One region of the Bacillus sp. Hm123 genome, then DNA from elsewhere that is predicted to be linked to it. Evidence: a T-box and tRNA genes for the amino acid it is inferred to sense, from the RefSeq annotation. Region 1 holds a T-box; the other holds one or more tRNA genes.
What was found. A T-box is a leader RNA that pairs with one kind of tRNA and senses whether it is charged. The one in region 1 lies ahead of trpS (tryptophan--tRNA ligase), so its partner is inferred to be a tRNA-Trp.
Positions count from the first base shown of each region.

Region 2: it has a tRNA-Trp gene. The T-box ahead of trpS (tryptophan--tRNA ligase) is inferred to sense a tRNA for this amino acid. The anticodon was not compared.

Region 1 is NZ_CM200277.1:988,088-993,271, forward strand. It holds gene ACSVDJ_RS05185 (hypothetical protein) at 1-198, opposite strand, end outside; gene trpS (tryptophan--tRNA ligase) at 270-1,262, opposite strand; T-box leader at 1,323-1,548, opposite strand; gene ACSVDJ_RS05195 (DUF3899 domain-containing protein) at 1,607-2,011, opposite strand; gene ACSVDJ_RS05200 (peptide ABC transporter substrate-binding protein) at 2,339-3,985, shown strand; gene opp3b (oligopeptide ABC transporter permease) at 4,113-5,042, shown strand; gene opp3C (oligopeptide ABC transporter permease) at 5,048-5,184, shown strand, end outside.
Region 2 is NZ_CM200277.1:245,857-251,040, reverse strand. It holds gene ACSVDJ_RS01550 (zinc ribbon domain-containing protein YjdM) at 1-93, opposite strand, end outside; gene ACSVDJ_RS01545 (hypothetical protein) at 219-569, opposite strand; gene fumC (class II fumarate hydratase) at 576-1,964, opposite strand; tRNA gene ACSVDJ_RS01535 (tRNA-Asn) at 2,257-2,328, opposite strand; tRNA gene ACSVDJ_RS01530 (tRNA-Ile) at 2,335-2,408, opposite strand; tRNA gene ACSVDJ_RS01525 (tRNA-Gly) at 2,422-2,495, opposite strand; tRNA gene ACSVDJ_RS01520 (tRNA-Cys) at 2,507-2,580, opposite strand; tRNA gene ACSVDJ_RS01515 (tRNA-Gln) at 2,593-2,667, opposite strand; tRNA gene ACSVDJ_RS01510 (tRNA-His) at 2,679-2,754, opposite strand; tRNA gene ACSVDJ_RS01505 (tRNA-Trp) at 2,778-2,851, opposite strand; tRNA gene ACSVDJ_RS01500 (tRNA-Tyr) at 2,860-2,944, opposite strand; tRNA gene ACSVDJ_RS01495 (tRNA-Phe) at 2,979-3,054, opposite strand; tRNA gene ACSVDJ_RS01490 (tRNA-Asp) at 3,071-3,147, opposite strand; tRNA gene ACSVDJ_RS01485 (tRNA-Met) at 3,153-3,226, opposite strand; tRNA gene ACSVDJ_RS01480 (tRNA-Ser) at 3,244-3,336, opposite strand; tRNA gene ACSVDJ_RS01475 (tRNA-Met) at 3,346-3,419, opposite strand; tRNA gene ACSVDJ_RS01470 (tRNA-Ala) at 3,438-3,513, opposite strand; tRNA gene ACSVDJ_RS01465 (tRNA-Pro) at 3,539-3,615, opposite strand; tRNA gene ACSVDJ_RS01460 (tRNA-Arg) at 3,629-3,705, opposite strand; tRNA gene ACSVDJ_RS01455 (tRNA-Leu) at 3,713-3,801, opposite strand; tRNA gene ACSVDJ_RS01450 (tRNA-Gly) at 3,809-3,883, opposite strand; tRNA gene ACSVDJ_RS01445 (tRNA-Leu) at 3,958-4,039, opposite strand; tRNA gene ACSVDJ_RS01440 (tRNA-Lys) at 4,047-4,119, opposite strand; tRNA gene ACSVDJ_RS01435 (tRNA-Thr) at 4,139-4,214, opposite strand; tRNA gene ACSVDJ_RS01430 (tRNA-Val) at 4,231-4,306, opposite strand; tRNA gene ACSVDJ_RS01425 (tRNA-Glu) at 4,310-4,384, opposite strand; rRNA gene rrf (5S ribosomal RNA) at 4,395-4,510, opposite strand; rRNA gene ACSVDJ_RS01415 (23S ribosomal RNA) at 4,577-5,184, opposite strand, start outside.

The DNA.
Region 1 (5,184 bases):
TCCGCTCTCCTCCTTGCGATAAGTCAACATCGATTCACTAACGTTCATCGTGTTTCCTTTATCTCGTGCGGATGGCTCCAGTCCATACGTCGCTGGGCAGCGCCTTCCGCTTTTCGGTGTCCAGCTCCAGGCGCTAGCGACTAGTGTACTTCCGCCCTCCTCCTTGCGATAAGTCAACATCGATTCACTAACGTTCATCGTGTTTCCTTTATCTCGTGCGGATGGCTCCAGTCCATACGCCGCTGAACAGCGCCTTCCGCTTTTCTATGTTACTTCCTTTTTCTCCCTAGCCCCATAGCGTTTTCCATTTTCTTTAATGTTTTTGAAGCGGTTTGATTTGCTTTGGCTGCACCTTCGTCGAGGATACGGTCGAGTTCTTCTGAATCAATTAATTCGTAATAACGCTTTTGAATTGGTTCCAGGTGGCGAACGACCACTTCGGCTAAGTCTGCTTTAAACTCTCCATAGCCTTTGCCTTCATAGCGCTGTTCAAGCTCCTCGATAGCAACTTGTTCTAAAACAGAATAGATGGAAAGTAAGTTAGACACACCCGGTTTGTTTTCTTTATCAAATTTGACGACGCCTTCTGAATCGGTCACGGCACTTTTAATTTTCTTTTCGATTTGTTTCGGTTCGTCTAGCAGTGTAATAAACGCTTTCGAATTCGGGTCTGACTTACTCATCTTCTTCGTTGGATCTTGAAGCGACATGACGCGCGCACCTGATTTTGGAATACGCACTTCTGGGATGGTGAAGATATCATTATACTTGCGATTAAATCTTTCCGCTAAATCACGAGTAAGCTCTAGATGCTGTTTCTGATCTTCACCAACAGGAACTAAATTCGTGTTGTACAATAAAATATCAGCAGCCATTAATGGAGGGTACGTCAATAAACCAGCAACAACGGCTTCTTTTCCTGATGATTTATCTTTAAATTGTGTCATACGCTCAAGTTCTCCGATATAAGCGACACATTGAAGCATCCAACCAGCTTGTGCATGAGCGGGTACTTCTGATTGAATAAATAGTGTCGCCTTCTCTGGATCAATACCCACTGCAAGGTAAAGAGCTGCTAAGCTACGAATATTTTTGCGAAGCTGTAAGCGGTCTTGTGGTACGGTAATCGCATGTTGATCAACGATACAGAAGTGACAATTATAATCATCCTGTAGCTCCGTAAATTGCTTCATCGCTCCAATGTAATTTCCTAATGTAATCGTGCCGCTCGGCTGAATACCTGAAAAAATATTTTCCATCATTCATTCTCTCCTCATTATTAAATAGTTAAAAATAAGCATAAAAAAACCATCCATCCCCAAAATAGGGACGAATGGTTGGAATCCGCGGTGCCACCCTAAGTTGCTTAAACGCTGTCGCCTAAGCCTCTTTAGCCATTTAACGCATGGGGTACGCCATTTTGCTACTTATAAGTTCGCAAAAGGAGCATCGAAAGTCCATTCCAAACAGTTTGGCTACCTGCTCACAGCAACGCAGGCTCTCTGATAACCAACTTCTGTATGTACTCTTCTTTCTTATACGCTTCAAATATGAGTTGACCCGATTATAAATTAAACAAAAAATGGAGTCAAGAGAACAAAGGCATCTAGCTGATCATAAAGGCAATGACAGCTGTAGTAAGAGTAAGGATGCCACCACCGACTAAAAGCGGATGAGTCCAAGTAAACACGCTCTTTTTAGGATATTCTTCATAAGCTTCTTTTGTATCATCTAAATCATCAAAGCTAGCTATATACTTGCCTTCCTTCGAGGACTTTCTCCACTTCTTAACACTATAACGGACCCCATTAAAGAAGCCACCTTCAATGACAAACAAACTAGCCCCGATTGTTAAACTGATCAATGAAAAAAAGAAAGAAAAGTCTAGAAAGCTTTTTAAGAAATTAGACGAAAACAATGAAAACAATGTAGAAAGAAATATATTCGCGCCAATAATTACAAACAATAAACGAAGAAAATTTGTCAAAATCGTCACCCATTTCCTTTTCATATAAACGAAGAGATTTATAGCGAAAAATGCTATCTTATCCACATCATCATGTATACGTAAATATTATTATACATGTAAAATAATATGGGAGGAAATTTATCAAGAAAGCGCCAAAGTTGTAAGCGCTTTAACGCGGTGAATGATTATTCAATTAAAATATATATCGTTAATATAGCGAAAAAAAACAATTAAACAAAAAAATAGAATTATTACAATAGAGCGAATAAAATGTAAAATAATTATTGCAAAAAAGTTAAGATCGTTTATAATTAGTAAATAAATCTTCTGAATAATCAGCAAGATATCTTAAGTTGAGGGGGTTTTTGAATGAATAAGAAGAAAATGTCTATTTTTCTGGTGCTGTTGCTAACAATGAGTACGTTTTTAGCGGCTTGTGGCGGCGGTGAAGAGAAGGAAAGCTCAAAAGGCGACAACAAAGCAAGTGATAACAAACAGGTATTAAATTTAACGACTACTCAAGATATTCCTTCAATGGATGCAAGCATCGCAACGGATGCTGTTTCTTTTGAAGTTCTAAACAACACGATGGAAGGTCTTTATCGTTTAGGTGAAAATGATAAAGCGGTTGAAGGGATCGCAGAAGGTGAACCAACGATTAGCGAAGACGGTAAAACATGGACATTCAAATTAAGAGAAGCGAAATGGTCGAATGGTGATCCAGTAACGGCTAATGATTTCGTCTATTCTTGGAGACGTGCATTAAATAAAGATACAGCTGCTGAATACGCTTACATTATGTATGATATTAAAAATGCTCAAGCGGTAAACGAAGGAAAAATGAAACCAGAAGAGCTAGGTGTCAAAGCGCTAGATGAAAAGACATTAGAAGTTCAATTGGAAAATGCTGTTCCTTACTTTAAAGAATTAACAGCTTTCGGAACATTCATGCCATTGAATGAAAAATTCGTGACGGAGCAAGGCGACAAGTTTGGTCTTGAGCCAGAGACAACATTATACAACGGTCCGTTCACACTATCTGAGTGGAAAAAAGAAGATAAGTTCGTCATGAAGAAAAACCTAGAATATTGGGATGCGAACACAGTAAAGCTTGAAGAAATTCATACGAAAGTAGTAAAAGATGTACAAGCTGATGTCAACTTGTTCGAAAGTGGAGATGCCGATCGTATTATTGTAGCATCTGAATTTGTGGACAAGTACAAAGACCGAGAAGAATTCTTTACATTTGATCAAGCGTCAACATTCTTTTTACGTTTAAACCAAAAGAATGAAGTATTGAAAAACGTCGATGCGCGTAAAGCAATTGCGATGGCTTTTGACAAAACAGGTGTTACAGATGTCATTTTAAATAACGGTTCAAAACCAGCAGATTATTTTGTACCAGCGAACTTTGTTCAAGGTCCAGATGGGAAAGACTTCCGTGAAACGGCTGGTAATTACTTAACAACAGATGTTAAAAAAGCACAAGACCACTGGAAAACAGCGAAACAAGCGCTTGGTCAGGACAAAGTAACGTTAGAATTACTTACGTATGATGACAGCACAGCTAAAAAAGTAAGTGAATATATGAAAGAACAGCTTGAGACAAACTTAGAAGGCTTAACAGTGAACATTAAATTACAGCCATTTAAGCAAAAGCTTGATCTTGAAACAAAAATGAATTATGACTTCTCAATCTCTGGTTGGGGTCCAGATTATCTTGATCCAATGACATATCTTGATATGTTTGTCACAGGTGGAGCACATAACCAACAAGATTATTCAAATCCAGAATACGACAAATTGATTAAAGAAGCAAAAACGACACTAGTGATGGAACCAGAAAAGCGTTGGGAAAACTTAGTGAAAGCTGAGAAAATCTTATTAGAAGATGATGCAGCGATCGCTCCGTTATATCAAAGATCACGCGCTTACTTACAAAATACGAATGTAAAAGGTATCCTACTTCACAATGCTGGTGGAGATTACTCTTACAAGTGGGCTGAAATTCAATAAGAATGTGCCAGAAATAAAAGGGGAGGGTGTATGCTTTTTTAAAAGCATATACTCTCCTTTTTCCCGAATTAAGGGTTATTTGTCAGAATAAAAAGAATTTTTATTATAAAGTAAAGGAGGGGTAAAAGTGTTAAGATACACGCTTAAACGGCTATTTTATATGCTTATCACTTTATTAATTATTGCAACGATTACATTCTTCTTAATGAAACTTCTTCCTGGGTCTCCATTAACGAATCAAGAAAAGCTTACTCCAGAGCAGCAAGAAATTATTCTTGATAAATATGGACTCAATGATCCTCTTCCAGTTCAATATGTGAACTACATGACAGGTTTATTCCAAGGAGATTTAGGGTTGTCTTTCCAATACGATAACCGCCCCGTATCGACGATGATTGTCGAACGGATTGGGCCTTCCGCATTATTAGGTTTCCAGGCGATCGTTTTAGGAACAATTATTGGTATGATTTTAGGATTAGTAGCAGCATTAAAACATAATACGACAGCTGATTACGTAGCAACAACCTTGTCTGTTTTAGGTATCTCCATCCCTTCCTTTGTATTTGCTGGATTATTACAATACTATTTAGCGGTTCAATGGGATGTATTGCCTGTATTGGGTTGGGAAGATTTCTCTCATTCCATCTTACCAACGATCGCGCTATCGGTTTTTGTCATTGCTACGGTTGCCCGTTATATGCGATCTGAACTATTAGAAATATTAAGCTCAGATTATATTATGCTAGCTCGTGCGAAAGGAATTAGTGCGACTAGTATTATGGTGAAACATGCCCTTCGTAATGCGCTCATTCCGATTATTACCTTACTGGGTCCACTTGCCGTGAACATTATGACAGGTTCCCTTGTGGTTGAAAAGATTTTTGGTATACCAGGCTTAGGTGATCAATTTGTGCGTTCCATTACGACAAATGATTTTACAGTCATTATGGGGATTACTCTTTTCTATAGTGCTTTATTTATATTTGTTGTCTTTATTATTGATATTCTATATGGAGTAATCGATCCACGTATCCGTATAAGTGGAGGGAAGAAATGATGAACATGAATAAATTACAGACGAACGATCAACTTTCTAAAGATCTTTTCCAACCTGCGGATCGACGTGAACATGATGCTGAAAAAATTAGTCGTCCGAGCTTGAACTTTTGGCAAGACTCTTGGCTGAGATTAAAAGGAAA
Region 2 (5,184 bases), 740 kb from region 1:
CCACTCATGCGCACATTCTGGACAGACAAAAAGGTTTCCATCCTCGTATGTATACTCTGAATTACATTTTGGGCAGTTTGGTAAATTCGACATAAATTTAACTCCTCCAGTCGTTATTGTTCATTCTCTCACTATACATTAACCCTCTACCATAAAGCCACCTTTTCATTAGAAAAAGCACTCTACCATCTAGATAGAGTGCTCCGCAATTATGTCCTCTAAGCAACTTCTTCAACAAACGTCGTATTAATGAACTCTAGGCCACTCGTATGTCGGAAAGTTGGCAGTGGATTTTGGTCGATAAAACAAGAAAGCCCTTGGCAATGGAAATTCATTGCACATATCTCCTTGTTCTTCTCCTTTTTCACTGTTTTCGCAAAATAGCGTATTTCATCAAGTAACCGTTCATATTCTTCCATTTCATTTAAATAAGACATATGTATTTCCGCTAAAATGTCTAATCGGTTTTCATGTGTCTTCATGATTAAAGTAGCTGTCCAGGCGTCATGAACATTAGATTCTGCACGAAATCCATAAATCCCTTCACAAATCCGAAAAATTGTCCACAAAGCTCCTCACTCCTTTGGTTGAATCATTTCTTCTGGACGAACGAACTCATCAAATTGTTCTTCTGTTAATAAGTTTAGTTTCAACGCTGCTTCTTTTAACGTTAACCCTTCTTTATGTGCCAGTTTCGCAATAGCTGCTGCGTTTTCATAACCGATATGAGGATTTAATGCAGTCACAAGCATAAGCGAGTTTTCTAAGTTTTGCTGAATAACTTCTAAATTCGCCTCAATTCCAACAGCACAATGCTTATTAAATGACTCCATAGCATCAGCTAAAAGCCGTACAGATTGGAGGAAATTATAAATAATCACCGGTTTAAATACGTTTAACTCAAAGTTTCCTTGACTTGCGGCCATACCGATCGTCGTATCATTGCCCATCACTTGGCAAACAACCATCGTTAACGCCTCACTTTGCGTTGGGTTGACTTTGCCCGGCATAATGGAACTTCCTGGTTCATTCGCAGGAATTACAATCTCTCCTATGCCACAACGTGGACCGCTAGCTAACCATCTAACATCATTAGCTATTTTCATTAAATCAGCTGCTAACGCTTTTAACGCACCGTGTACATAAACAATCTCATCATGACTCGTTAAAGAATGAAATTTGTTAGAAGCCGTGACAAAAGCTTTCTCCGTTAGTTGACTAATTTGTTCAGCTGTCATTTCTCCGTATTTTGGATGAGCATTAATCCCTGTACCTACAGCCGTTCCACCAATAGCTAATTCCCTCATTGGCTCAACACTATCTGTAATCATTTTCTCTGTTTTTTCAAGCATACGAACCCAACCACTAATCTCTTGTCCTAACGTCAACGGAGTGGCATCTTGCAAATGAGTTCGTCCAATTTTAATAACATCAGCAAACTCTTCTACTTTCTTCTCTAATGTTTCTTTCAACTGACGCAGCATTGGCAACAATTGATCTTCAACAGCCAATACACCTGCTATATGCATCGCTGTTGGAAAGGTATCATTAGAGCTTTGTGATTTATTCACATCATCATTCGGATGAACCGTAACATTCTCATTCATGTCTGATAATAGCTCATTCGCGCGATGAGCGATGACTTCATTGACGTTCATATTCGATTGTGTTCCGCTTCCTGTTTGCCAAACGACAAGTGGAAAATGATCATCTAGCTTTCCTTCTAAAATTTCATCTGCTGCTCGCACGATGACTTCTGCTTTCACAGACTCAATCTTTCCTAATTTCTCATTAACTAGAGCAGCACTTTTCTTTAGGATCGCAAATGCCTCAATGACTTTCTTAGGCATCTGTTCCGTTCCTATTTTAAAATTTTGACTACTGCGCTGGGTTTGAGCCCCCCACAATTTATCTATTGGAACTTGAATTTCTCCGATCGTATCCTTTTCTATTCTGAATTCCATTTTGTCTTCCTCCTGTACTCGTTTACTAATGATTATTTTCACAAAATAATAAATCTATTCTTTTGCATAACTATGCTATTTAATATATTCATCATCGTTGTCACGATATAACACCATATTAATTGATTATGATTATCATTGTCAACTTATTGGTGTCATATTTTACAAACTATTAACTTCCAATGCAAAAAAACGTGTCTTGAGCTAATTGCTCAAAACACGTTTTTTTATGAAAATAAAAATGTGCAAAGGATTTTTATATCCTTTGCACATTTCTTCGATAAATATTTAACTCCGCAGGCAAGATTCGAACTTGCGACCGATCGGTTAACAGCCGATAGCTCTACCACTGAGCTACTGCGGAAAAAAGTGGGCCTGAATGGACTTGAACCATCGACCTCACGCTTATCAGGCGTGCGCTCTAACCAGCTGAGCTACAGGCCCATTTAAAATTAAATGGAGCGGGTGATGAGAATCGAACTCACGACATCAGCTTGGAAGGCTGAGGTTTTACCATTAAACTACACCCGCATGGATGAAAATGGAGGCGGCAACCGGATTTGAACCGGTGATAAAGGTTTTGCAGACCTCTGCCTTACCACTTGGCTATGCCGCCCTTTAAAAGGGATGGCTGGGCTAGAAGGATTCGAACCTTCGCGTGACGGAATCAAAATCCGCTGCCTTACCGCTTGGCTATAGCCCATTAATTACATATGGGGCGACCGAGGGGAATCGAACCCCCGAATGTCGGAACCACAATCCGATGCGTTAACCACTTCGCCACGATCGCCATAAATAGTATTAAGTTTAAATTGGCAGGGGCAGTAGGAATCGAACCCACACTGGAGGTTTTGGAGACCTCTGTTCTACCGTTAAACTATGCCCCTATCAAAACTGGTGGAGGGGGACGGATTCGAACCGCCGAACCCTGAGGGAGCGGATTTACAGTCCGCCGCGTTTAGCCACTTCGCTACCCCTCCATATTTTAATTTAAAAAGGCATATATTAAAAAAATGGTGGCTCAGGACGGAATCGAACCGCCGACACATGGATTTTCAGTCCATTGCTCTACCAACTGAGCTACTGAGCCAAGAATATTATATAAATGGCGGTCCGGACGGGACTCGAACCCGCGACCTCCTGCGTGACAGGCAGGCATTCTAACCAACTGAACTACCGGACCATTTATTGCGGGGACAGGATTTGAACCTGCGACCTTCGGGTTATGAGCCCGACGAGCTACCAGACTGCTCCACCCCGCGACGTTATGGATAAAATATGGCGGAGGAAGAGGGATTCGAACCCCCGCGCGGTTTAACCCGCCTGTCGGTTTTCAAGACCGATCCCTTCAGCCAGACTTGGGTATTCCTCCATATTTCAATAGCGGCGGAGGGGATCGAACCCCCGACCTCACGGGTATGAACCGTACGCTCTAGCCAGCTGAGCTACACCGCCATGTATTGTATATTAAATTGGTGGAGCCTAGCGGGATCGAACCGCTGACCTCCTGCGTGCAAAGCAGGCGCTCTCCCAGCTGAGCTAAGGCCCCATGTCGTTATTTTTAGAGCTTCAAATGGTCGGGAAGACAGGATTCGAACCTGCGACCCCTTGGTCCCAAACCAAGTGCTCTACCAAGCTGAGCTACTTCCCGCTTGAATAATTAATGGCGCGCCCGAGAGGAGTCGAACCCCTAACCTTTTGATCCGTAGTCAAACGCTCTATCCAATTGAGCTACGGGCGCATAAAAGTGGTGCCGAGGACCGGAATCGAACCGGTACGGTAGTCACCTACCGCAGGATTTTAAGTCCTGTGCGTCTGCCAGTTCCGCCACCCCGGCATTTTTATGGAGCGGAAGACGGGATTCGAACCCGCGACCCCCACCTTGGCAAGGTGGTGTTCTACCACTGAACTACTTCCGCGCTTGAACAAGATATTCTGAATTATGTTTTCATCATAAGATGTAACAAATTTTAACAGAATACCGTTACAATGATGCGGGTGAAGGGAGTCGAACCCCCACGCCTCGCGGCGCCAGATCCTAAGTCTGGTGCGTCTGCCAATTCCGCCACACCCGCATAAAAGTGAGCCATGAAGGACTCGAACCTTCGACCCTCTGATTAAAAGTCAGATGCTCTACCAACTGAGCTAATGGCTCAAAATAATATTTTTAAAAGTGGTGCCGGCAAGAGGACTTGAACCCCCAACCTACTGATTACAAGTCAGTTGCTCTACCAGTTGAGCTACACCGGCATACGTAAGTAATTCATGGTGGAGGATGACGGGATCGAACCGCCGACCCCCTGCTTGTAAGGCAGGTGCTCTCCCAGCTGAGCTAATCCTCCAAATGGTGACCCGTACGGGATTCGAACCCGTGTTACCGCCGTGAAAGGGCGGTGTCTTAACCGCTTGACCAACGGGCCTACTTTAATCGCCTGGCAACGTCCTACTCTCACAGGGGGAACCCCCCAACTACCATCGGCGCTGAAGAGCTTAACTTCCGTGTTCGGTATGGGAACGGGTGTGACCTCTTCGCTATCGCCACCAGACTATAAAGTTTGAAAGAGTTGTTCTTTCAAAACTGGATAATAAGTATTGTAACCTTGCAAATCGCCTAGGAAAAGTCCTCGATCGATTAGTATTCGTCAGCTCCACGTGTCGCCACGCTTCCACCTCGAACCTATCTACCTGATCATCTTTCAGGGATCTTACTAGCTTGCGCTATGGGAAATCTCATCTTGAGGGGGGCTTCATGCTTAGATGCTTTCAGCACTTATCCCGTCCGCACATAGCTACCCAGCGATGCCTTTGGCAAGACAACTGGTACACCAGCGGTGCGTCCATCCCGGTCCTCTCGTACTAAGGACAGCTCCTCTCAAATTTCCTGCGCCCGCGACGGATAGGGACCGAACTGTCTCACGACGTTCTGAACCCAGCTCGCGTACCGCTTTAATGGGCGAACAGCCCAACCCTTGGGACCGACTACAGCCCCAGGATGCGATGAGCCGACATCGAGGTGCCAAACCTCCCCGTCGATGTGGACTCTTGGGGGAGATAAGCCTGTTATCCCCGGGGTAGCTTTTATCCGTTGAGCGATGGCCCTTCCATGCGGAACCACCGGATCACTAAGCCCGACTTTCGTCCCTGCTCGACTTGTAGGTCTCGCAGTCAAGCTCCCTTGTGCCTTTACACTCTGCGAATGATTTCCAACCATTCTGAGGGA